DNA from 3 places in the Marinobacter alkaliphilus genome. Region 1 is predicted to be linked to each of the others. Evidence: predicted binding sites of a transcription regulator. Region 1 holds the regulator's gene; each other region holds the start of a gene.

Region 1 (7,900 bases):
CTTCTGGTGAACTGGTCGGGGCCCGCAGTGGCTGGTCGCCCACCTGGACAGGCTGCACCGAGCGCTGGGGGGCGTTAAACACGCCTGTCAGGGTTTCGGACAGAACTTTGTATTTACCCTCGTTAACGGAAGACACCGAGTACATGACAACAAAAAAAGCGAACAGAAGCGTGATGAAATCCGCATAGGAGATCAGCCAACGCTCCTTATTGTGCAGGTCATCCTGGGGTTGTCTGCGCCGACGCATAGGCTATTCCGTCCTGATTACTGCAGGAAGCCCCGCAGCCTCAGTTCAATGGATTTCGGGTTCTCACCCTCAGCGATGGCGATGATGCCATCGATCATCATGTCTTCGTAGCGGGTACGTTCCTTGACGATACTTCGCAACTTGTTGGCGACAGGGAAAAACAGCAGGTTGGCCAGGGCCACGCCGTAGATGGTGGCTACAAACGCGGTGGCAATGCCGCTACCCAGAGACTGCGGGTCTTCAAGGTTGGTCATCACCTGAATCAGGCCCATGACCGCCCCAATGATACCGATCGTCGGCGAATAACCACCCATGGCTTCATAGATACGCGCCGCCTCAAGATCCCGCTGCTCACGGGATTCCAGATCCACTTCCATAATGCTGCGGATGGCTTCCGGCTCAGCGCCATCAACCAGCAACTGCAGCCCCTTGCGGGCAAATTTCTCCGGCTCCCGCTCTGCCAGGCCCTCAAGGCCCAGCAAACCCTGCTTACGAGCCTTGACGCTCCAATCGATGACCTTGCCAATACCATCTTCCAGGCTGATGTAGGGCGGAACGAATACCCAGCGAATCTGTGTCATGGCCCGTTTGAGCATGGGCCAGGAGGTTTGCAGAATAGTGGCTGCCAAAGTGCCGCCGACCACGATCAGACCTGCGGGCCCGTTGAACAGTGAACCGACCGCACCACCCTCCAGCAGGTTGCCGCCCAGGATGGCGACAAACGCAAGGATGATGCCCAGCAGGCTAAGAATATCCATCAGCTCACGCCTTCAACCAGCCGGGGGCCCACTTCATCAAGCGGCAGGATTTCGTCACTCAATCCGGCCTTGGCGACGGCCATGGGCATGCCGTAGATCACCGAGGATTTCTCGTCCTGGGACCAGACCACCGAACCGGACTGCTTCATCATCCGGCAGCCTTCCTTACCGTCTGCTCCCATTCCCGTCAGGATGACGCCCAGGGTTTTCGCCGGGAAGCTGCGGGCGAGAGAACCGAAAGTGACATCCACACAAGGTTTGTAGTTCAGCCGTTCGTCACCCGGCAGGATCCTGACTCTCGCCTGACCGCCACGATTTTCGATCATCATCTGCTTGCCGCCAGGCGCCAACAAGGCATGGCCAGGCTTCAGGATATCGCCATCTTCGGCCTGCTTGACCTGAATACGGCAAAGTTTGTTCAGGCGCTCGGCAAAAGCCGGGGTAAAGCTGGCAGGCATGTGCTGCACCAGCACAATGGGAGCCGGGAACGACGCCGGCAGTGCGGCCAAGACCTTCTGCAGCGCCACCGGTCCTCCTGTGGAAGTGCCAATTGCAACCACGCTGTAATGTCTTGGTGCGGCTTTCCGGGAGGGCCGCCTTGGCGTTTCCGGCTCGCGGGTCGGCTCTGGCTGGACCGGGGCTGAGCGGTCGCGGGTTACCGGTCTGGCGGGCCGCTCTGGAGGCTGCGGCGCTGCCGGGCGCGAAACCCCGTGACGCGGCGCTGCCGGGCGCGCAACCGGAGCCGCAGAACGACCGCTCGGCTTGCTGCCGGCCACGTCAAGAATCCGATCGATGAGGATTTTCTGAAGTTGGCTGGTATCCCGGGCAATTTCCTCGAAGTTCTTGGGCAGGAAGTCCACTGCCCCGGCTTCCAGGGCATCCAGAGTAACCCGCGCGCCCTCATACGTCAGAGAGGAGAACATCAACACCGGGGTCGGGTGCTTTTTCATGATTAAACGAACCGCCGAAATGCCATCCATCACGGGCATTTCGTAGTCCATGGTAATCACATCAGGGCGCAGCTTTTCGGCCAGCTCCACCCCTTCACGACCATTGGTTGCCGCACCGACAACCTCGATCTGCCCCGAGGCCGTGAGGATTTCCGTCAGCCGTTTGCGAAAGAACCCTGAATCATCAACAACCAGGACAGAAACTGTCATCCATTTCTCCTAAACAATCCTGCATGTTGTCTGCCCTGGCACCGCTAACCGTAATGTTGAAGAAGGCTGGGTACGTCAATAATCAGGGCAATGCGGCCGTCACCGGTGATGGTGGCCCCGGCCATACCGGGCGTACCCTGTAACGCCCGCCCCAGGGGCTTGATCACCACCTCTTCCTGGCCGATCAGCTGGTCCACCACGAACCCGACCTGCTTTGTACCCATGGCCACAATCACCACATGGGCGTTTTCCGGCTCTTTCTGACCAGCCGCGCCATGTACCAGCCAGCGCTTGATGTGGAACAGCGGGAATACCTTGTCACGAACCACGATGCATTCCCGGCCATCGACGATGTTCGTTTTCGACAGATCGAGATGGAAAATTTCAACCACGTTCACCAGGGGCAAGGCGAAGGACTGATCGCCCAGCATGATCATCAGCGTAGGCATGATCGCCAGGGTGAGCGGCACCTTGATAAGAATGCTGGTGCCCTTGCCCTGTTCAGACACGATGTTGATCTGGCCGTTAAGTTGGCCGATCTTGGTTTTCACCACGTCCATGCCCACGCCCCGGCCAGACACATCGGATATCTGTTCCTTGGTCGAGAAACCGGCGGCAAAAATCAGGTTAAAACACTCGTTATCGGTCAGTCGATCCGCTGCATCCTGGTCGTACAGCCCCTTCTCCACCGCTTTTCGGCGCAGAACATCAGGGTTCATACCCGCGCCATCGTCAGAGATGGAAAGCAGGATATGATCCCCCTCCTGTTCCGCTGACAGGGTAACGGTGCCAGCACGGGGCTTACCGGCCTTCTCTCGCACCTCTGGCATTTCAATGCCATGATCAACGGAGTTTCTTACCAGGTGAACCAGCGGGTCGGACAGCGCTTCGACCAGGTTCTTGTCCAGGTCGGTTTCTTCCCCGTGCATCACCAGGTTGATTTCTTTCTTCAGCCCTCGGGCCAGGTCTCGTACCACCCGTGGGAAGCGCCCGAATACCTTTTTGATCGGTTGCATGCGGGTCTGCATGACCGCCGCCTGCAAATCGGTGGTCACCACGTCGAGGTTGGCGACCGCCTTGTGCATATGTTCATCTTCGCTCTCGGAGCCCAGACGCTGCAGACGATTACGGACCAGCACCAGCTCACCCACCATATTCATGATGTCGTCAAGGCGCTTGGTATCCACCCGCACGGTGGTCTCAGCTGTGGGCGCCGCATCTCTTGCCGGAGCGGCGGGGGCTGCCGGTTTGGCTTCCTGCTTGGCGGGTTCCGGTTGTTTTGGCTCCGGCTTCTTTGGCTCAGGCCTGGCCGCAGGCTCAGGTTTGGTCTCCCCTGCGGGGGCTGCACCAGGGCTCTTGCCTTTGCCGTGCAGCTCATCCAGCAGATTTTCAAACTCGTCATCGGTGATCAGATCATCACCAGTGGATGATTTTGCCGGTTCTTCTGGTTCCGGCTCCGGCGGGGTGTCGTTATCAACAACCGGGGCGCCGGCAAACTGGCCTTTGCCGTGCAACTGATCCAGCAGGGCTTCAAATTCGTCGTCGGTGATCTCGTCGCCGTCTGATCCGGCGTCATTGGCGGAGGTGTTTTCCGGTGCGGCCGCCGGCTGTTGCTCCGCACCTTTTTCATCGGCCAGGGCATCCAGCAGTTGCTCAAACTCTTCGTCGGTAATATCACCGGAATCATTGCCCGCACCCACGGCAGGTTCGGGTTCTGGGGTTGGCGTTACCGGCGCTGCCGTGTCGCCTTCCGGCTTGGCAAGTTCATCCAGCGCGGCGATCAATTCGTCCGGAGCCGGCGTCGGCTCTTCACGGTTACGAACCTGATCAAACATGGCGTTGACGTGGTCCAGGGCTTCCAGCACCACGTCCATCAATTCGGAGGTAACCTTGCGCTTGTGGTTGCGAAGGATATCGAACACATTTTCCGCAGAGTGACAGCAGTTGACCAGCGCTTCGAGCTGCAGGAACCCGGCACCGCCCTTGACCGTGTGGAAACCACGGAAGATGGCGTTGAGCAGGTTGCTGTCATCCGGATGCTGCTCAAGATCTACCAGCTGCTCGGACAGCTTTTCGAGAATCTCGCCGGCCTCAACCAGGAAGTCCTGCAGGATCTCTTCGTCGGCATCAAACGCCATGCGTCACCCTCTATAATCGTTCAGAAACCGAGACTGGATAACAGGTCATCAACGTCGTCCTGCCCCGAAACTACATCATCACGCTCCTCAGCCTTGATCTGAGGCCCTACCCCTTTTTCGGCCGATTCTTCTTTTTCTTCAATCTGGTGCACAGTGCCGGTGAGCTGGTCCACGTGGCTGGCCATCACCACCAGGCCAAGCAGGTTCTCTTCGACTTCTTTCACAAGGGCCGTGACTTTCTGGATAACCTGCCCGGTAAGATCCTGAAAGTCCTGGGCCAGAAGGACTTCAGACAGATTGCTGTACAGGGTATCGGAATCTGTCGCCAGGCCCGCAAAGAAGCGATCAATGCGTCCGTACAGTTCCCGGAATTCTGCCGGCTCCATTTCCCGACGGCGCAACCGCTGCCATTCGTCTCGCAGGGCGGTCGCTTCGTCGCGCATGGTGTGCGCCACCGGCATGCTTTCTTCGACCAGGTCCATGGTGCGATTGGCCGCCTGGCTGGTCATCTGGACAACGTAGGCCAGCCGATCCGAGGCATCGGACATCTTGGACAAGACTTCTTTCTGCTCGGCACTGCGGGCGTCTATCTGAAAATTCCGGATAGCCTCGTGCAGGCTCCGGGTCAACCGCCCCACTTCCCGATAGAGGCTCTGGTCGCGAACTTCACTTAGCTCGTTGATCACCGACATTGCCCGGGCGTAGTTACCGGAACTGATGCATTCGGCCAACTCCGAACTCTGCTGCTGGAGCTTTTCGGTTACCTCCGGGTCGAGGCCCTGATGGTTCTCGTTCTTGTCAGTCATGACAGCCATCCGACCTCTGGTTACTGGATTCGCTCGAAGATCTTCTCAATCTTTTCCTTGAGAACGGCAGCAGTAAACGGTTTGACGACATACCCGTTAACGCCGGCCTGGGCCGCCGCCACAATCTGGTCACGCTTGGCCTCCGCAGTTACCATCAGCACCGGCAGGTTCTTCAGGTTCTCGTCTGCCCGCACCGCCTTGAGCAGATCAAAACCCGACATGCCTGGCATGTTCCAGTCGGTCACCAGGAAGTCGTACTTGCCGCTCCTGAGCATGGGCAAGGCAGTGTTGCCATCGTCCGCTTCATCCGTATTGGTGAAGCCAAGATCGCGCAGCAGATTCTTGATGATTCGCCGCATTGTGGAAAAGTCATCCACAATGAGAATTTTCATGTTTTTGTCCAATGGGACCTCCAGTCAGTAACACCCGGATTTCATTAAGCCTTTTGAAAGTCTAGCAGGCCGCTGCTTTAACCGCTTATTGTGTGGTGTTTGGCCGCGTTGTAAAGCGCCGGTTACCAAAATCTACACAGTTACGCGCCGCGCGGTCAGCGCCGGCCCGATTTATTCTGGCTCGTCTTCCCGCCAATCGGACAACCGCCCCCTGAGACGAAGGGCCGCCTGGCTATGAATCTGGCTGACCCGGCTCTCGCTGACACCCAGCACCGCGCCAATCTCCTTGAGGTTCAGCTCTTCCTGGTAGTAGAGGCTCAACACCAGTTTTTCTCGCTCAGGAAGCTCTTCAATTGCCTCTGCCAGGCTTTTCTGGAATGCATTTGATGCAATGCCATCCAGGGGATTATCGCTGGCCTCTGTTTCTTCTATCGGCAGCTCCCCGGATTCATTGAGCTCATCAAGGCTAAAAAGTCGGCCACTGTTGGCGTCTGCCAGGGAGGCATGATATTCCGACAGGTCAATGCCCAGCTCTTCGGCAACATCAACATCCTGGGCCTCGCGCCCGGTGCGGTCTTCAACTGTCTTGATGGCTGCCGCGATACGGCGGGCATTGCGGTGAACGGAGCGGGGAACCCAGTCGCCCTTGCGGATTTCATCCACCATGGCACCGCGGATACGAATACCTGCGTAGGTTTCAAAGGTGGCACCCTTGCCGGTGGAATAGCGTTGCGCAGCTTCCAGCAGGCCGATCATACCCGCCTGCATAAGATCTTCAAGCTGAACCGAGGCCGGCAAACGGGCCATCAAGTGTAGGGCGATTTTCTTGACCAGCGGCGCATGCTCCTCAATCAGCTGAGAGGGGCCTTTTGCGCCAGCCTGATGGTAGATTCCCAGGTTCTTCGCCAATGTCATGTATCCGGTTTTCTTATAGGACTGGATTCAGATCAGACTTCGACGAGCCGCTCCACGAAAAACTCCAGATGCCCTCTTGGCGATGATGGCAGCGGCCAGCTGTCCACTTTCTCTGCCAGGGCACGGATCGCCAGCGAGGCCTTGGCCCGTGGATAGGCATCCAGAACGGCCCGCTGCCGCTGAACGGCTTTTTTGACGGCTTCGTCGTAAGGCACGATACCTACATATTGTAGTGCTACATCAAGGAAACGCTCGGTGACACGGGTCAGTTTTTCATACAGATGCCGGCCTTCCTGCTCATTTCGCACCTGATTCGCCAGAATACGGAAACGGTTGGTGCCGTAGTCGCGATTCATCAGTTTGATCAGGGCATAGGCATCGGTAATGGAGGTAGGCTCATCGCACACCACCAGCAGCAATTCCTGGGAGGCCCGCAGGAAACTGACGACCGACTCGGAAATACCGGCTGCTGTGTCAACAATCAGCACATCAATCTGGTCACCCAGCTCGCTGAAGGCGTTGATCAGCCCTGCATGTTCCATCGGGCTCAACTGGGTCATACGCTGGGTGCCGGACGATGCGGGGACAATCTTGATACCACCCGGGCCGTTGACCAGAACGTCCTTGAGGTCGCACTCGCCACTGAGCACATCCTGCAGATTGCGATTGGCGGTAATGCCCAACAGCACGTCGATATTGGCAAGGCCAAGGTCTGCATCCAGCAACACCACCCGCCGGCCTTTCTGGGCCAGCGCGATACCGAGGTTGACGGACACATTACTCTTGCCGACACCGCCCTTGCCGCCGGTAACCGCAATCACCTGAACCGGATGTGGTCTGCTCATACTGTTATCAGTCTCTTACTGCGTTCTTGTGTGGGCACAAACGGCAGCGCACCGGCTGTACCACCGGGCCTCAGGCCCCTTCTGCAACGGCCTGGCCGTGCTGCATTGTTTTCAGGCGTTCTACGCCCAACCGCACCAGAGGAATGGCCTCTGCCCGGTGCAGGTCTTCGGGAATCTTCTGGCCATCGGTATACCATGCCACTGGCAGGCCGGTTTCCATGACAAAGCCCAAAGACTCACCCAGTGTCAGCGCTTCGTCAATTTTGGTCATCACGCAGCCTGCAAGGTTTGCCATCTTATAGCAATGCCACACGGATTTCATGATGCGCGGCTGGCTGGTGGCAGACACGACCAGATGGGTACGGATATTGTGATCGCTCCGGGCCAACTCCGCCAGCTGTTCCTGATAACCGCGATCCGAGCTGGTCAGCCCGGCAGTATCAATCAGAACCAGGTGCCGGTCTGACAATTCGTCCAGAATGTCATCCAGGGAATGACTCTCGTCCACAACCCGGACCGGAACATTGAGGATACGGCCAAACACAAACAGCTGTTCATGGGCTGCCACCCGGTAGCGATCGGTGGTGACCAAAGCCAGGGAATCCGGCCCGTGCTCCAGTACATATTGGGCTGCCAGCT
Region 2 (7,900 bases), 530 kb from region 1:
CACATGAACGTGCCCCTTGTATCCGGTCAGGCCTCTCATGATCTGATTTGTATCTTCGCCTTCTGCTTTCTGGTAATTGCCCGTTCTGGCCCTTACCTCCAGTTCCCGGGCTTTGTCCGCATCGCAGGGGTCGTATTCATAGGCGATGGAAACCGGCACGATGTGCAGCCGGTTCATGGCCTCGTCAAACTCCAGCCCGGATTTCTTTCGGCTCATGTAGAACATCTTGATGATGGCTGGGTCTGTCACATCAATGCCGTCTTTGGCGCGGCCTTCGCGCTGGGCAATCCAGATGCTGTGGTTGGTATCAATGCTGTGATTGATGAAGCCGGAGAGGGTCAGGTAGGCATCCCGCATTTCCCGGGGGCTGGTCATGTTGCGGCGCACCACGAAACTCTTGTTCAGCCGCATCATCTCCGCGAATACCCGGTTTGCCAGCAGGTTGTCCCCGATGGCAATACGGGTGGTGTGAAAGCCGTTCTGGAACAGCAGATAGTTCACCACCATCGGGTCAAACACAATATCCCGATGGTTGGAGATAAACAGGTGCGCAGAGTTCTTGCTCAGATTTTCCAGGCCGCTATGAGTCACCCTGGACGTGGTACTTTCAACCAGGTCGCCAACGTAGCCGGACAAGCCGGCCTGCAAGTCATCCACCCGATGGTAGTGGCCGAAATTCCGAACCAGCCAGCGCTTCACAAACATTCTCAGCAGGGCCGGCGCCCACTTGGCCGCAACCGGTGATTTGAACCGGCCAACCATGTCCAGGAAATCCGGGTCGTTAACCAGGCGTTGAATCGCGGGGGCGGTTTCTTCATCCGAATAAGGTCGGATCGCGTCAAATTCCTGCATGCATGCCCTGTTGTTTTTCGAAATGGTTAATCACAGTCTCTGAAGGGGCGCTATTGTATCCTTTCTCTTGTCGCTTTGCCTCCATCCCAAAAGGTGTATTGACCACTCCAGCGGCAGTATCTGGTATCATTTCGCCCCGAACTTCACCCGCCCAAAGGCTGACAACCACCATGTATCCGGACCAGGACTTCGAGCAACTGACCCGCGAACCGCCTTCCTCCGCTAACCGCAGCCCGGAGCAGGTACTGCATGAGGTTTTTGGGTATGAGAGTTTCCGTCTACTACAGGGAGAGATTGTTCAGGAAGTTGTAAATGGTGGCGATGCCCTGGTTCTGATGCCCACCGGCGGTGGTAAATCGCTCTGTTACCAGGTGCCCGCGCTGGTCCGCCCCGGCACGGCCATTGTTATTTCGCCCCTGATCGCGCTGATGCAGGATCAGGTGGCTGCGTTGCGGGAACTCGGTGTGAGAGCGGCATTCCTCAACTCCACCATGGATTATGAGCAGGCCCGTGCCACCGAATACGCCCTGATGACCGGCGAACTGGACTTGCTCTACTGCGCACCGGAACGGCTGATACAGCCTCGTACCATAGAGTTACTTCATAACGCATCGTTGTCGCTATTTGCCATTGACGAAGCCCACTGTGTATCCCAGTGGGGCCATGACTTCCGTTCCGACTACCTTCAGTTAAGCATGCTCGCCCAGGAGTTCCCGGGTGTCCCACGGATAGCCCTGACGGCAACGGCGGATGAGCGAACCCGTAAAGAGATTGCCGAGCGTTTGTCTCTGACCAATGCCCGGCACTTTGTCAGCGGTTTTGATCGCCCAAATATTCAGTATCGTATCACTCCAAAAACAAATGCAAACAAGCAGTTGTTGGATTTTATTAAAGCAGAACATGAAGGTGATTGCGGGATTGTCTATTGCCTGTCCCGCAACAAAGTCGACGCCACCGCCAAGATGCTGGCGGACAAAGGCTACACTGCCCTGCCTTACCACGCTGGGCTGGATGCCACAGCCCGGGCCCGCCATCAGGAACGGTTCCTGCGCGAAGACGGCGTTATCATCGTGGCGACCATTGCTTTCGGGATGGGCATTGATAAACCAGACGTTCGGTTTGTCGCCCACCTGGATTTACCCAAAAGCCTCGAGGCCTATTACCAGGAAACCGGCCGGGCTGGCCGGGACGGCAAGCCGTCCACCGCCTGGATGGTTTACGGCCTGCAGGATGTCATTAAGTTGAGACAGATGCTTGAGGCATCGCAGGGCAACGACCAGTTTAAACGGGTAGAACGCCAGAAGCTCGATGCCATGCTTGGCCTCTGCGAAGTGACCCGCTGCCGCCGCCAGGTACTGTTGCGTTATTTTGGTGATGAACTGGAGCAGCCCTGTGGTAATTGCGATACCTGCCTCACCCCCCCTGAGACCTGGGATGGCACGGTGGCCGTGCAAAAGGCGCTGTCCTGTGTGTATCGTACCGGGCAGCGCTTTGGCGTTAACTACCTGATTGACGTGCTGCGCGGCTCTGAGAACGAACGTATTCTTCAATCTGGACACCAGGCCATTTCCACCTATGGTATTGGTACCGAGTTATCCGCAAACGAGTGGAAATCGGTGTTCCGCCAGCTGGTTGCCAACGGCTACCTGCGGGCAGATCCGGAGGGCTATGGCGCCTTACAGCTCACGGAGCAGTGCCGCCCGCTGCTGAAGGGTGAACAGGCTACCGAGTTACGCAAAGACCCGGTGGCCAAAAAATCCTCGTCGTCCAGATCTGCCGGCAAACGCTCGGGCCCGGCAATAAGGGAGCAGATTACCGACCAGGCCGGCTGGGATGCGTTACGGGCGTGCCGGAAGGAACTGGCAGATAAACAGGGCGTGCCGCCTTACGTGATTTTCCACGACACCACCCTGTTCGATATGCTGGAACGTCGCCCGGAAACCCTGGAGCAACTGGCAGAGGTCAGCGGCGTAGGGGCCGCCAAGCTGGAGAAATATGGCGAGGTCTTCCTGCAAACCCTGCGGGAAATTGCTCAGTCCTGAGGCTTGAAACCCTTCTTGCGCACCCGGTAATGGGCCAGCGAGGTGGCCACGTGGTTACCCTCTTTGTCTTTCAGCTTGCCTTCCAGGGTGAACTTCGCCCGGCCGGTGGCATCGGCGTCCGCCAGAATGGCGGCAACCGCTTCCGGCGCCAGTGAAAACTCTACCGTGACATCCGAATTGGCCGGCTGCAGGAACTCGAGGGTCATCTCCTTGAGGATCGGCGTATAGGCAGGCCCCAAGTCAAACAGCGACAGTACGCCACCGGGAATTTCCGCCACCAGGAAATAGGCACCGGCGTACAGGCTGCCAAAATGATTCTTGTTGCCCTTGAGCTTTATTTTCGCCCGAACATAACCGGGGCGCATCTCTTCGACACTGAAGCCGTTTCGCGGTGCAAAGGGAATGGCGAGTCCAATCAAGCGGTTAACAGTGGCATAGCTGCCGGTTTTCTTAAGCCATGCAACAGGCTGCAGAAGCGTGGCTTTCGGGTCGCTCGCGGTTACCCACTGGCCAGCGGTGCCGATAAGTGTATCAATGAGTGCCATATTCAGGGCTCCAGAGAATGGTTTTTCGGGATCATTACAGCCGAACGCGCGTGCTTCAAGAATCTTTTACAGTATTTTTGAAAGTTATCCGGTTTCAGTAACAGATTCTGTTCTACAGTTAGGGGGCGCGCCACTTAAGGAACAAGGCATTGGTTGCACGAAATCGTTTCATTCATCGTTATCTACCGGGGTTTCTTCTGGTCCTGTGTTTGTCTTTGCCCGCTCCAGCCATGTCGGTCGAACCGGATGACAAGCGCACCTTTATTCTTTGGTACCGGAATTACGATAACCCGGCCATCCGGTCACTGGTGGAACTGGCACTGGCCAAAACGTCGGAATACGGCGACTTCACGGTCGTGCGCAGTGAGGAACTGAGCCAGGGCCGGGTACTGCGAGAGTTGGCCAACAATAATAACCGGCTGGTGGATATTGCCAATGTTGCGACCACCGCTGAACGGGAGGAATTTCTCAATCCTATTCCCTTGCCGGTAGACGGCGGCTTGCTGGGCTTTCGGGTGTGCCTGGTGTTACCAAAGCATCTGCCCCAGTTCGAGGGCATCCAGAACATAGATGACCTGACTTCAAGAAAAATCCGGATTGGCCAGGGCTCTCACTGGCCAGACACGCCGATTCTCGAGGCCAACGGCCTGCAGGTAGTTACGCACACCCGCTATGAAATCCTGTTTGGTATGCTGCGCAATGAACGTTTTGAATGCTTTGCCCGTGGCGTTGGTGAAGTATTGTTTGACCTTGAACACAATCGGGCAGACGATCTGGTCATCGAACCCAACATTCTGTTCGCCTACCACATGCCATCCTATCTTTTTGTCGCTCCAAATGATCAGGAGGCCGCCCATCGGTTACAGCTGGGAATAGAACGCGCCATCAAAGATGGCAGTTTTGCAGTTTACCTGAAGCGATGGTTCGGTCGCGCAGTGACAGAGCTTGGGCTTGAGCAGCGCAAAGTGATAACCCTGGAGAACCCGTACCTCAGCGAGGAATCCATGTATGTGGGGCGGCACACTTTGGAAAACCTGCGTCGCCGGCTCGATTATCTGAGCCAGATTGCCTCACCTGATTGAAAGGTTATGACCCGCTGGCCGTCCATGGCCAGCCTCCGCTATACGCGGAAGCGGGTCACTTTTTCATTCAATGTTCTGCCAATGGTTTCAATGTGCCCGCTGTACACATCGTTTTCACTGGCGGCTTTGGCTGCTTCCTGGCCCTGGTCCGCAATCCGGGTGATGGAGGCATTCAGCTCTTCGGTAACCGAGGTTTGCTCCTCAGACGCTGTGGCAATCTGAGACGTCATCTGGCTGATGGCGGTGATGGCCTCGGCAATCCGGTTCAGGGATTCCATGGCGTCCTGGGCTTTTTCCATACTGACGTTAGACACCGCCGTTGACGCCTTCATCACTTCCACCGCATCGCCGGCGCCTTTCTGCAGACGCTCGATCATGTTATTGATTTCCTCAGTGGAAGACTGGGTCCTCTGGGCCAGGTTGCGTACTTCGTCTGCCACCACCGCAAAGCCACGTCCTGCTTCCCCTGCCCTTGCGGCCTCGATTGCGGCGTTCAGTGCCAGCAGGTTGGTCTGTTCTGCTATGCCCTGAATAACCTCCAGCACCGTGGTGATGGACGACACATCCTTACCCAGCGTGTCGATGACTTCAGCAGCTGCATTAACCTCATTGGAAAGCTTTTGCACCGCATCCCTCGACGCAGTCACCGTCAGCAACGACTCGCGACTCTCCTGATCGGCATTCTCAGCCGCTTCCGCTGTTTGCTGTGCGTTCTGGGCAATCTCCCCGGCAGCAGCAGACATTTCGTTGATGGCCGTAGCAATCATGTCAATCTCGCTCTGCTGGCTCTCAACGCTCGAACGGCTGGTACTGGAGGTGTTGCGCAAGGCGGTCACATTCTCATCCAGGTCATCACTACCCTCTTTGACTTCCCGGACAACCTGCTGAATGTTCTCCACAAATCGGTTAAAACTTTGCGCCAGTGCGCCAAATTCGTCCGAAGCGGAATCGTCCAGTCGGCGGGTAAGATCTGCATCACCCGAAGCAATACTGGACATCGCACTGTTCAGGCGGCGCACCGGCACCATCAGCAATCGTATTCCGAAATACAGCGCCACCAGGGCAACTATCAAACCCACAGCGGCAATGACAAGGCCGCCCACCCGGGCCTCAACAATCGGAGCGTTGATCAGGTCCTCGTTAACAAACGTCACCAGGTACCACTCCACAGCCCGGGCATCGGCTATCGGATGAAAACTGACACTCCAGCGGGCGCCGTCCATCTCAAATGTATGCTGGCTGCCATCAAGAGCGGGCCGCTGACCGATAATGTCCGAAATGTTGTTTCTGACCACCTCTGAGTCCGGGTAGAAGAGCACAGTGCCCTTCTCGTTTACCAAGGCGGCGAACCCGGTATCGGCCAGGGTGATCGTAGACAACATTCGGTCAATCGTGCCAAGCCCGATATCCATGCCGGCTGCTCCTTTATATAAACCGGACTTGATCGGGGCCATGGCGGAGATAATGGTCGCGCCAGTGCTGGCATCCTGATAGGGCTCAGTGAATGATGAACGCCCTAACCGCTGGGCTCCCTGGAACCAGGGGCGGGTGCGGGGGTCGTAGTCAGGTGGCAGTGTCGCTTCCACCTCTGGGCTCCGCATTAGCATCCGGCCGTCCTCGGTGCCGGCATAGACATCCATAATATTGCCGCCGCGCGTCATCGCTTCCATCAGGGTACGGGCCATATTGTCGGTGCGGATGCCCTCAAGGGCGCTGGCCGTCGCCTCAGCCATGTCCAGGCGAGTGTTGAGCCAATCGGAAATACTGGACGTACTCTGCTCTACCGCGTCGGCCATAAGCGCGTCAACATAACGATCCGTCGTTGATCTGAGCCTGATATCCGTTGCCACTGTCAACGCAGCCATCAGCATTATGATGAGAGCACCTACGGCAACGAGCAGTTTCTGAGAAAATGAGAATTGCAAGGGGAATCCCTCCGATAAGACTGAGGTTGTTTCGATCAGCTTCTCATCAATTATAGATGTGAATTAATTGACTAACGGCAATTTGAGCGAAGTCTTTAGAACTCTTTGTTAGAATGGACTTACAGGCAACCAAGGCTGCCAAACCAAAGGAGATACACCAGATGGCCCATGAAGAGCTCCACCTGAATCTGCGAAACCTGACGCTTGAAGACTACAGCCAGCTCCAGGAGCTGATGGACGAGGTTTACGACGATATCGGTGGCGCATGGCCAAAGGAAACCATCAAGGCGTTGGTTGAGCAGTTCCCGGACGGTCAGATCTGTATTGAAGACAACGGGCACCTGGTGGCCGTTGCGTTGACCGTATGCGTTAAGTACGAGCGCTTCAGCAACCCCCACGCCTACGACGACCTGATCCTCCGTAACGAGAAAATCTGGCACAACGCCAATGGCGATTCGCTCTATGGCCTGGATGTATTTATTCATCCCGAGTACCGGGGCTACCGCCTGGGCCGGCGGCTCTATGAAGCCCGCAAGGAACTTTGCCGTTCCATGAACCTGCGGGCTATTCTCGCAGGCGGGCGTATCCCCAATTACTTCAAGTATTCCGAACAGTACACGCCGGAAGAGTACATCCATCGCGTCGACCGCAAAGAGATCTACGATCCGATTCTCACCTTTCAGCTGTCCAACGATTTTCAGGTAACCCGTTTGATGCACAAGTATCTTCCGGAAGATGAAAAGTCGCTGGGTTATGCCACCCTGCTGGAATGGCGGAACATCCTGTATACCCCGCCCTCCTCGGTGCTGAACGTAAAGAAAACCCAGGTTCGCCTGGGTGCCGTGCAATGGCAGATGCGGGAATTCACCTCAGTGGAGGAAGTGCTGAAGCAGGTTGAGTATTTCGTGGATGCGTTGTCTGATTACAAAAGTGACTTTGCCCTGTTCCCGGAATTCTTCAACGCACCCCTGATGGGCCTGACCGACCAGATGGACCAGACCCGCGCCATTCGTTTTCTTGCCGGATTTACCGAGCAGTTCCGCAATGAAATGTCGGAAATGGCGGTCAGTTACAACATCAACATTATCACCGGCTCCATGCCCCTGATCGAGAACGACCGGGTTTATAACGTGTCGTACCTGTGCCATCGGGATGGCCGCGTGGACGAGCAACGCAAGATCCACATCACGCCCCATGAACGCCGCGACTGGGTTATTGAAGGCGGCGACAAGTTCCAGGTATTCGATACAGATGCCGGCCGGGTTGCCATTATGATCTGCTACGACATTGAGTTCCCGGAGCTCGGGCGCGTAGCTGCCAGCCAGGATGTGGACATCATCTGTGTACCCTTCTGGACCGACACCAAAAACGGCTACTTGCGGGTTCGCCATTGTGCCCAGGCCCGCGCCATCGAAAACGAGTGTTATGTGGTGATCACCGGCAGTGTCGGCAAC
Region 3 (7,900 bases), 720 kb from region 1:
CCATCTTTTTAGCGACCTTTTGCCTATCGACCCTGGGCCTGAATGCCGCGGCTGCGGCCACCACTGCAAGCGAGATACGCGATGCCGCCGGTCAATTTATCGAAACCTGGGCCGACGAGCAGCGCCAGCAACAGTACGAGGTGAACTTCACCGTCGGCAGCATCGACAGCCGGCTTAGCCTGGCTGCTTGCGAACAGGCACTCGAAACCGCGTTTACCAACGATCCCCTACGTACCACATCGCCATCGGTGATGGTGTCCTGTGCCGGGGAGCGGCCATGGCGGATGTTCGTCACAGCCAGTGTCGAAGTACACGGCCCTGCCCTTGTGGCGGCTCGGCCTCTGGCCCGCGGTGAGCGCATCAGCGGTGAACTTTTGCAGGAAAAACAGGTGCAGATCAACGCCAGCCGCCGGGGCATTCTCACAGATATTGAACAGGTATCCGGCATGCTGGTGAGGCGACCAGTTAATGCAGGGTCGCTGCTGACGCCAGATCTGCTCGAAGCTCCCAATGCCGTTGAGCGGGGCGATCATGTTATCATCACCGCCAAATCCGCGGTGTTCTCGGTCAGTTCCCGAGGCAAGGCGCTGGCCAGTGCCAGTGTCGGCGAGCAAGTGATGGTTGAGAATCTGCAATCAGCACGCACGGTTCGGGCAACGGTCACGGCTCCTGGCCGGGTGGAAATTGCCATGTAACGGAAAATCCGTGCCCAGCGGCAAATTTTTTCCGTTTTTTTCTAAAGGTCGGCTAAACGCTGCCGATAAGCAGATATAAACTCGATTCCGCCGCCTCTGAAGGTGGCCACAGGCAAGCAGGTATCCCTATGTCAGTTGACTTAAATGGAATTGGCCCCGGCCAGGTCAACACCACCAGAACCACGGCCGACAAAGCAACAGGTAGCCAGAGTACGCCCTCCACGGCTGGAGAGCAGGCAAAGGCTCAAAGCACGGCTGCCCGCGGCGACAACGTCAGTCTCAGCAATCAGGCCAAAAACCTGAAGCACCTGGAACAGAAACTGGGCGATTACCCGGAAATGGACGACGACCGCATTGCGCAGATTCGCGCAGCACTGGAAGATGGCACCTACAAAATTGATGCAGAGAAACTGGCCCAGAAAATGCTTGAGATGGATAAAAGCATTTTCGGGTGAGTAAAACATGGCTGCAATCATTGAATTGAAGACCCTTCTCTCAGAAGACATCCGCCAGCTTGAAACCCTGGCAGATCTTCTCAACCAGGAAAAACAACTCCTGGCGTCCTCCGACATCGCTCCGCTCCAGGAAATCACCACTCAGAAAAACAACATCCTGACGGATATCCGTGAGCGTGCGAAACAAAAGATCCGCCTGCTGGTGAACATGGGGTACCGACCGGATGCCGGCGAGCCCTCGAGGTTTATCCGTGCCGGTGGTATGGAAGACCTTTACCAACTCTGGAAAACCGCCGATGGGCGCCTTCGTGCCTGCCAGGAACTGAACCAGAACAACGGTCGTGTTGTCGGACACCTTCAAAAACGCCTGACGAGGCTCACGGACATCTTCCGTGGCGCCTCTGCCCAACAGAAGCTTTATGGCGCCAAGGGCGAACAAACCAGTGTATCCAGCGGCAACATTCTGGCCAGCGCCTGACCGACCCGGCAAACAAAAACGCCCGGATGAGCTATCCGGGCGTTTTTCGTTAGATTCACCTTACCCGTTCATTAACGGGTGTAGATCGTCATCTGGGAATCCGGATGAAACCGTATGTTGTGAATGCTGACGTTCCCCATGGATGGACTCTGATTGCCACTCACGCGGATATTGTCCATCCGGATCTCCTCAATCCGTTCGGGAAACGCCAGCCTCAAGGCGCCATCCTCTCGAATGGAATAGCGGGGCTCACCCTCCCTGTAGTGAACACCAGAGATGGTCAGGTCGGAATCGAGGAAACTGAGCACTGGCACAAAAATGTTGGCGGCCAGCTTGATTCCCTCTACTGAATCGAGTCCGGCGAGTTCCGGGTCATCAACCGCGCCGCCAGCATTTCCCGGCATTGCGGCAACCGTTTCAATACGCTCCAGCAAGCCCACACTGCTTTGAGCCGTTACGCCGGCCATATCGCTGTCAGACAGAGGCGCAAAGCCCCCCTTTTCATATAACTGACCGGCCTGCGCAGGCATGGATGCCGCGCTGGTATTGCCGGCCGCCAGCGACACCAACGGCTGAAACGGCAACGTCACCATGGTAACCAGCGCTGCCGCATTACGATAACGGGCCTGGTGTTTGAGAACGCGATGCAGTTCCTTGTCAGTCACCCAGCCAGCGGCGATCAACACTTCGCCCAGGCGCTGCCCGGTTTCCCGCTGCAACAACAACGCCTCGTCCAGCTGACCTTCCGACAAATAGCCACGATTGATCAACAACCGGCCAAGCCGGGACTTTTCTTCAAACCCCTTACGGATTCTCACTAGGCTCCTCCCGCATTCAGAGTGATCACCGTACAACCAGGCCCGGTATTGATAATGATTAAAGCGTAGCCCAATCCCCTGGCCTACGCTGTTCTGATTTGCACTTATTCAGGTAAGGATCTGTTAAGATCTTCGCTAATTTTGTTCTATCCGGATTGTCTCAGGATTCCTGATAACAACTGAAACTGTGAGAGCCTCTGAAATGACAAATACCGTAAAACCCGTATTAACTGTGATGTCCGTCCTGTTTGCCGCCATCGCTGCCCTGATGCTGGCCACTCCTATTCAGGCCGAAGAACTGCCGAAGGTTCGCTTTGTTACCTCTGAAGGGGCCTTTGAGCTTGAGTTGCGCCCTGACGTAGCCCCCAAAACCGTGGAGAATTTCCTCTCCTATGTCGAAGACGGATTCTACGACGGTACGATCTTTCACCGGGTGATTCCCGGCTTTATGATTCAGGGCGGCGGATTAACCGAAACCATGGCCCGCAAACAGACCAAAAACCCCATCGTTAACGAAGCCTCAGCAACCCTGCCTAATCTTCGGGGCACCGTGGCCATGGCCCGAACCAGCTCCCCAAACTCAGCAACCTCTCAGTTCTTTGTTAACGTCGCCAGAAACGATTTCCTGAATGCTGGTGTGCGTGGTGCGGGCTACGCGGTCTTTGGCAAAGTCACCGAGGGCATGGGCGTGATCGACAAGATTGCCGGCGTACAAACCGGACATCGCCAGGGCATGGCGGATGTTCCGGTTCAGGCCGTCGTGATCGAGAAAGTGACTCTGGTTAATATTGAAGACTGAGCCCTATGCACTCCCCCTGCCTGCCACCGGCCATGGAGCCGGCAGATCTTATCTGGCGCGACGGCGTACCCGAATCCACCCGGTTTGGAGACGTATATTTCAGCAGGGACAACGGCCTGGCAGAAACCCGGTATGTTTTTATCGGGCATAACCAGTTGCCGGAGCGGTTCCAGCAGGTGCCAGACACCGGCCACTTTGTGATCGCTGAAACCGGTTTTGGCACGGGCCTGAATTTTCTCGCCGCCTGGGCGGAATGGTTAAAGCAGCGCCCGGCCGATGACAACGCCATTCTGCACTTTGTGTCGGTAGAACGATTTCCCCTGCGCCGTCAAGACCTCGAAAAGGCGCTGTCGTACTGGCCCGAGCTAAGCCCCCTGGCAACGGAGCTTATCGAACATTACCCTCCACTGATCAAGGGCACTCACCGGCTGGTGCTGGCCGGAGGTCGGGTTCGGCTGACCCTGTATTTTGGCGATGTCCTGGATGCCTGGAAGGATCTCACTTTTTTCGCCGATGCCTGGTTCCTTGACGGCTTCGCCCCGTCGTTAAACCCGGACATGTGGCTGGACGATGCCATTGGTCTGATCACCAGCCATAGCAAGCCCGGAACGACCCTGGCCACGTTTACCGCCGTTGGCCGTGTGCGGCGCAGCCTTGCAGAGGCCGGCTTCGAGATCGCAAAAGTCCCCGGCTTTGGCCGCAAGCGGGAAATGCTTGCAGGTATATACGCGCCAGGGAATACCACTAATCAAGAGGCGAGAACTGGCACGGTTGCCGTTATCGGTGCAGGAATTGCCGGCACCCTGCTCGCCCGCAATCTGGCGGAACGGGGTGTACAGGTGCTGCTGCTGGACAAGGCGCCCCACGCCGGTTCTGCGGCATCTGGCAATCCCCAGGGCGCGCTCTATGTAAAACTTGGTGTGGAGTACAACGCACAGACTGAGCTTGCCGCAACTGCCCTCAGTTTCAGCCAACGTTTCTATCGGCCCTGGCAAAACCGCTTCTGGCACCCAACGGGGCTGCTGCAATTGGCGACCGATGATCAGGAAGCTGACCGCCAACGGCGGTTCTGCGAGCGCAATGAATACCCGGATAATCTGCTGGAACCCGTGGATGCAATCAGGGCGAGCGAACTGGCAGGGATTCCCGTCGATACTGGCGGTCTCTGGTTTCCCGGTTCTGGCTGGCTTGAGCCTGCAAAGGCCTGTCAGCAGCTGGCTGAGCACCCGCTGATCGAAACACGATTCAGTTACCAGGTCGTCAACCTTCTGCCATGTAACAATCAATGGTGTATCCGCAATCACTCTGGCGAAGACTGCCGCGCAGACGCGGTGATCATTGCCGGAGGCCACGAAAGCCCCGCCTTGGTGCCCGTAGCCGGGCAGCTCCGTTTGAAAGCGATCCGCGGTCAGGTTACTGAACTACCGGAGGCAAACTTCAACCTACCCCAAACGGTGATCTGCGGGACAAAGTATCTCAACCCTGTTCAAGGCGGCAGTGCAGTCACCGGGGCGACATTTGACCTTAAGGACGAGACCCCCTACCCAACCCCCGCAGGCCACCAGGAAAACCTTGACGAGCTAAAACGGATTCTGCCGTCTGTAACCAAAGAATCGGTGCCAGATCCCGATCAGCTGCAAGGGCGAGTGGCCTTTCGCTGTACCACGCACGATTACCAGCCTGTGGCCGGCCACATGCGGGACACAGAGGGGAACCACCTTAACGACCTGTATCTGCTGACCGGCCTGGGCAGCAAAGGGTTGGTCTGGGCACCCTTGCTGGCAGAATATCTGGCAGATGTTATCAGCGGCCAGCCCCACTGCTTGCCTGCGCCGCTCTCAAAGCGACTGGAAACGGGGCGGCTATACCGAACCTGACACTTACCCAGGCGTAATGAGGCCGGCCTACAGTTTTGTGACATTCAGCCGTTACCATTAGAGGAGCTGCTCTGCATTGGGATGTTGCAGCAGTCACATGGGAGAGTTAGTGGAATGTCTATTCACGTAAGTGAGCCGGGGCGACCAATCGGCACCCGATTGCCGGAAGCCTTGCGAAGCCGTCGCGTTGGCGACGTCACCGAGCTGACGGAATCCGGCGCGATTTCACCGGGCCACAGCGAGGCAACCGACGCGGAGTTTCAGCAAGCCGCTAACAGCGGCCGCCACCGTGCACTCCAGGAGTATGGCGCCGCAGCCGCCGGAGAACGGCGCGAGGAGCGTGTGTACCTGCCTGTTTCCGCCATTTGCTCACCGGCGCTGTACTCTGTACCCGCTACGGCTTCCATGGGTGAGGCCATGTCCAGCATGGAAGACAACAATGTGCACCATCTGGTCATCCTGGCCGACCACAACGTTGCAGGCCTGATTGACCTGCGCTGGCTACTCGCCTGGCTCCACGAAAACCCGTCACAAGCAGTAAGTCAGAGCCTGTCTCAGGTTGAACTGCCAGCTTTCCTGACCGCCTCTCCGGAAACCGACGCACACCAGCTCGCGCGGCTTATGCTTGCACACCAATTGAACGCGGCACTGATCGTTGACGCAAAAGGCCAGCCATCAGGCATTGTGACCAGTACCGACTACCTGAAGCTGTATGCCAGCGCCAGCCGGCAGGAGGGGACCGTCTAAGGCCTCCCCCCCCTTCAACGCCATTAAGGGTTCTCGGAGGTCAGTGCATCGCCCTCCGGGCTGAACAGTCTAATTGCCAGCTCACCACCGAGGTCTACCAACGCAGTAATTTCATCATCCCGATAGTTTTTCAGCCTTAACACATTCAACCCCTCAACATCAGGCTGAATGCGCCAGCTCCGATAAGCCGCTTCGTCATCACCACGATTCAGCCTTGCCAGGATTGCATGGCGGGTGGAGGGATTTCCAGCGCCTTCAGCGAAGACCCCGTCGGTGGAACCCGCAATGACCATATCGCCGTTAAACAGCAGGCCCTGGCTCAGCTCTACAATGGCAGTGTCATTCTGATCATTGGCCGACAATGCACTGCCTATGGCACCCGAGGTACTGTAACCGAGAGCAAACCCGGCCCGGCTGTTCACGCGTGTGCGAATAAGTTCGTCAGCATCATCTTCGTTAACTTCCATTCGATACTCAAAGGGGCCGTCACCAATCAGCCAGGCGCTACCATCGCCATAAAACCCGTGCCGCAGAACCTCGGCGGATTCTTCTCCAACCTGGTAAACCGACACTGTCCCCGAGGCGCTGCCACCGAAGAAAAAGGGGCCGGTAACCGCCGTGCCGTCGATCGATGATGGCGCAAAACCAAACAGCAGGGGGCTGAGAGCGGCCACACTGCCGCCCACCACATAGTCATCACCCTCAGAACCCACCTGGCGCGTCCAGGCGATCGTTGGTACCAGGGCATCGCCATCGGGTATCGTATCGATTCGGGTCAGGAATGCGTCGATACCGCCGGCCGACGACTCTCCATCCCATACGCCGTCGGTTTCACCCGCGATCGCAACATAGCCACTGCCAGGGTTGAGCCCTATCCATCGAACACGGTCATGCCCGGAGGTGCCCATCCGGAACAGGTCATCCCAGCGCAGCTGATACTCTCCATCACTTAGTCGATAAACGCCTACAATCACATTATCTCCGGCCCCGGCATCGCCTGAGCCAACCGGCTCGTCAGTAGTGAATGCCACGGCCATTTCATATCGGGTGACCCGGACCGTGTCTTCGGTGACCCGCCGCTCCGCCACATCCACGAACACATCGGGGCGGGCTGAGGCATCTGCGAGATCGGCAACAACTACGGGGTCGCCCAGCAGGGCGCCAGTCTGATCATGAATGCGCACCTGAACCTGGCCGTTGTTGCTCCCGGCGACAAAGTAGCGACCGCCATGACCAACGGTAAAGTCCGTCGCAACAAACCCGTCATTCCAGACAATAGACTCTTTCAGACGATTGAAGCTGAGCCTCAACAGGTTATCGCTGGCACCTCTGGCAAAACCTTCCCGGCCCGCCTGGAACCGGCTGTCTACCGCCAGGTTCGCAAATCGGTCGTGCAGGTCCTCCGGCGTTGAATAGCTCTCACTGGCACGGACCTCGAAAAGCAATTCATTCTGGCCAACGGGAAAGCTTAAGGTATCGTTCTCCACGCCTTCCTGCTCAATGACAAACTCGGTTCCCAGCCGTGCCGTGGAGCCTTGGGCGTGCGTCAAACGGACTTTGATGACGTCCTCCCTATCACCGGACAGCGTGGCCCGATATTGCCCGGTTGTACCGGTGTTCAACGTATCTCGCGGGCCGCCCTTCAGGGTTTCGATGGCAACCGTCGGTTCATTGTCACGAATGGTCAGGTTGGTTCGCACACCGGTGTCCGATGCGCCCAGGGAGGCAATGCCCGTGCGCACCTCTGTTAAATGAAGCTGCGCCAGTTCGGAAGGTTCGGGGATGGTGTCGTCAATGACTTCCAATGGAATGTAGCACTCGGTGATACCTGGCTCGAGGGTAATCAGCCCCCGATCCTTGATGCCAGCGTCGTTCTCGTAGTACGAGATGTAGGTCAGCTCCTCGCCCTGTTCATCCACCGGGAACGCGGTGTTGCTGCCCTGCGCGACAATGTCGTTACCGATAATGGCACGGCCGAGGTTGTCACTGCTGTATTCGCACCGCTGGTGCGGTGGGCTTTCCTCGTCGTCA

What was found. The regulator FliA, encoded in region 1, starts transcription of late flagellar genes. The targets are predictions, from matches to a motif close to CTAAAGTTTNNNNNNNNNNNGCCGNTAA.
Region 2: a site for FliA is predicted at 6,518-6,545, ahead of ACZ5Q2_RS13700 (methyl-accepting chemotaxis protein). Genes of this name have one in related genera too.
Region 3: a site for FliA is predicted at 737-764, ahead of flgM (flagellar biosynthesis anti-sigma factor FlgM). Genes of this name have one in related genera too.

Annotation. Positions count from the first base shown of each region.
Region 1 is NZ_AP043751.1:3,531,236-3,539,135, forward strand. Features, by position in the region: gene motD (flagellar motor protein MotD) at 1-247, opposite strand, end outside; gene ACZ5Q2_RS16140 (flagellar motor protein) at 265-1,005, opposite strand; gene ACZ5Q2_RS16145 (protein-glutamate methylesterase/protein-glutamine glutaminase) at 1,005-2,165, opposite strand; gene ACZ5Q2_RS16150 (chemotaxis protein CheA) at 2,210-4,303, opposite strand; gene ACZ5Q2_RS16155 (protein phosphatase CheZ) at 4,324-5,109, opposite strand; gene cheY (chemotaxis response regulator CheY) at 5,130-5,513, opposite strand; gene ACZ5Q2_RS16165 (RNA polymerase sigma factor FliA) at 5,673-6,416, opposite strand; gene ACZ5Q2_RS16170 (MinD/ParA family protein) at 6,449-7,261, opposite strand; gene flhF (flagellar biosynthesis protein FlhF) at 7,332-7,900, opposite strand, start outside.
Region 2 is NZ_AP043751.1:3,001,637-3,009,536, forward strand. Features, by position in the region: gene ACZ5Q2_RS13680 (1-acyl-sn-glycerol-3-phosphate acyltransferase) at 1-852, opposite strand, end outside; gene recQ (DNA helicase RecQ) at 1,023-2,894, shown strand; gene ACZ5Q2_RS13690 (PaaI family thioesterase) at 2,885-3,439, opposite strand; gene ACZ5Q2_RS13695 (type 2 periplasmic-binding domain-containing protein) at 3,670-4,521, shown strand; gene ACZ5Q2_RS13700 (methyl-accepting chemotaxis protein) at 4,560-6,386, opposite strand; gene ACZ5Q2_RS13705 (bifunctional GNAT family N-acetyltransferase/carbon-nitrogen hydrolase family protein) at 6,608-7,900, shown strand, end outside.
Region 3 is NZ_AP043751.1:2,812,740-2,820,639, reverse strand. Features, by position in the region: gene flgA (flagellar basal body P-ring formation chaperone FlgA) at 1-695, shown strand, start outside; gene flgM (flagellar biosynthesis anti-sigma factor FlgM) at 824-1,150, shown strand; gene ACZ5Q2_RS12860 (flagella synthesis protein FlgN) at 1,158-1,628, shown strand; gene ACZ5Q2_RS12855 (hypothetical protein) at 1,700-2,446, opposite strand; gene ACZ5Q2_RS12850 (peptidylprolyl isomerase) at 2,649-3,245, shown strand; gene mnmC (bifunctional tRNA (5-methylaminomethyl-2-thiouridine)(34)-methyltransferase MnmC2/FAD-dependent 5-carboxymethylaminomethyl-2-thiouridine(34) oxidoreductase MnmC1) at 3,251-5,122, shown strand; gene ACZ5Q2_RS12840 (CBS domain-containing protein) at 5,237-5,869, shown strand; gene ACZ5Q2_RS12835 (alpha/beta hydrolase) at 5,893-7,900, opposite strand, start outside.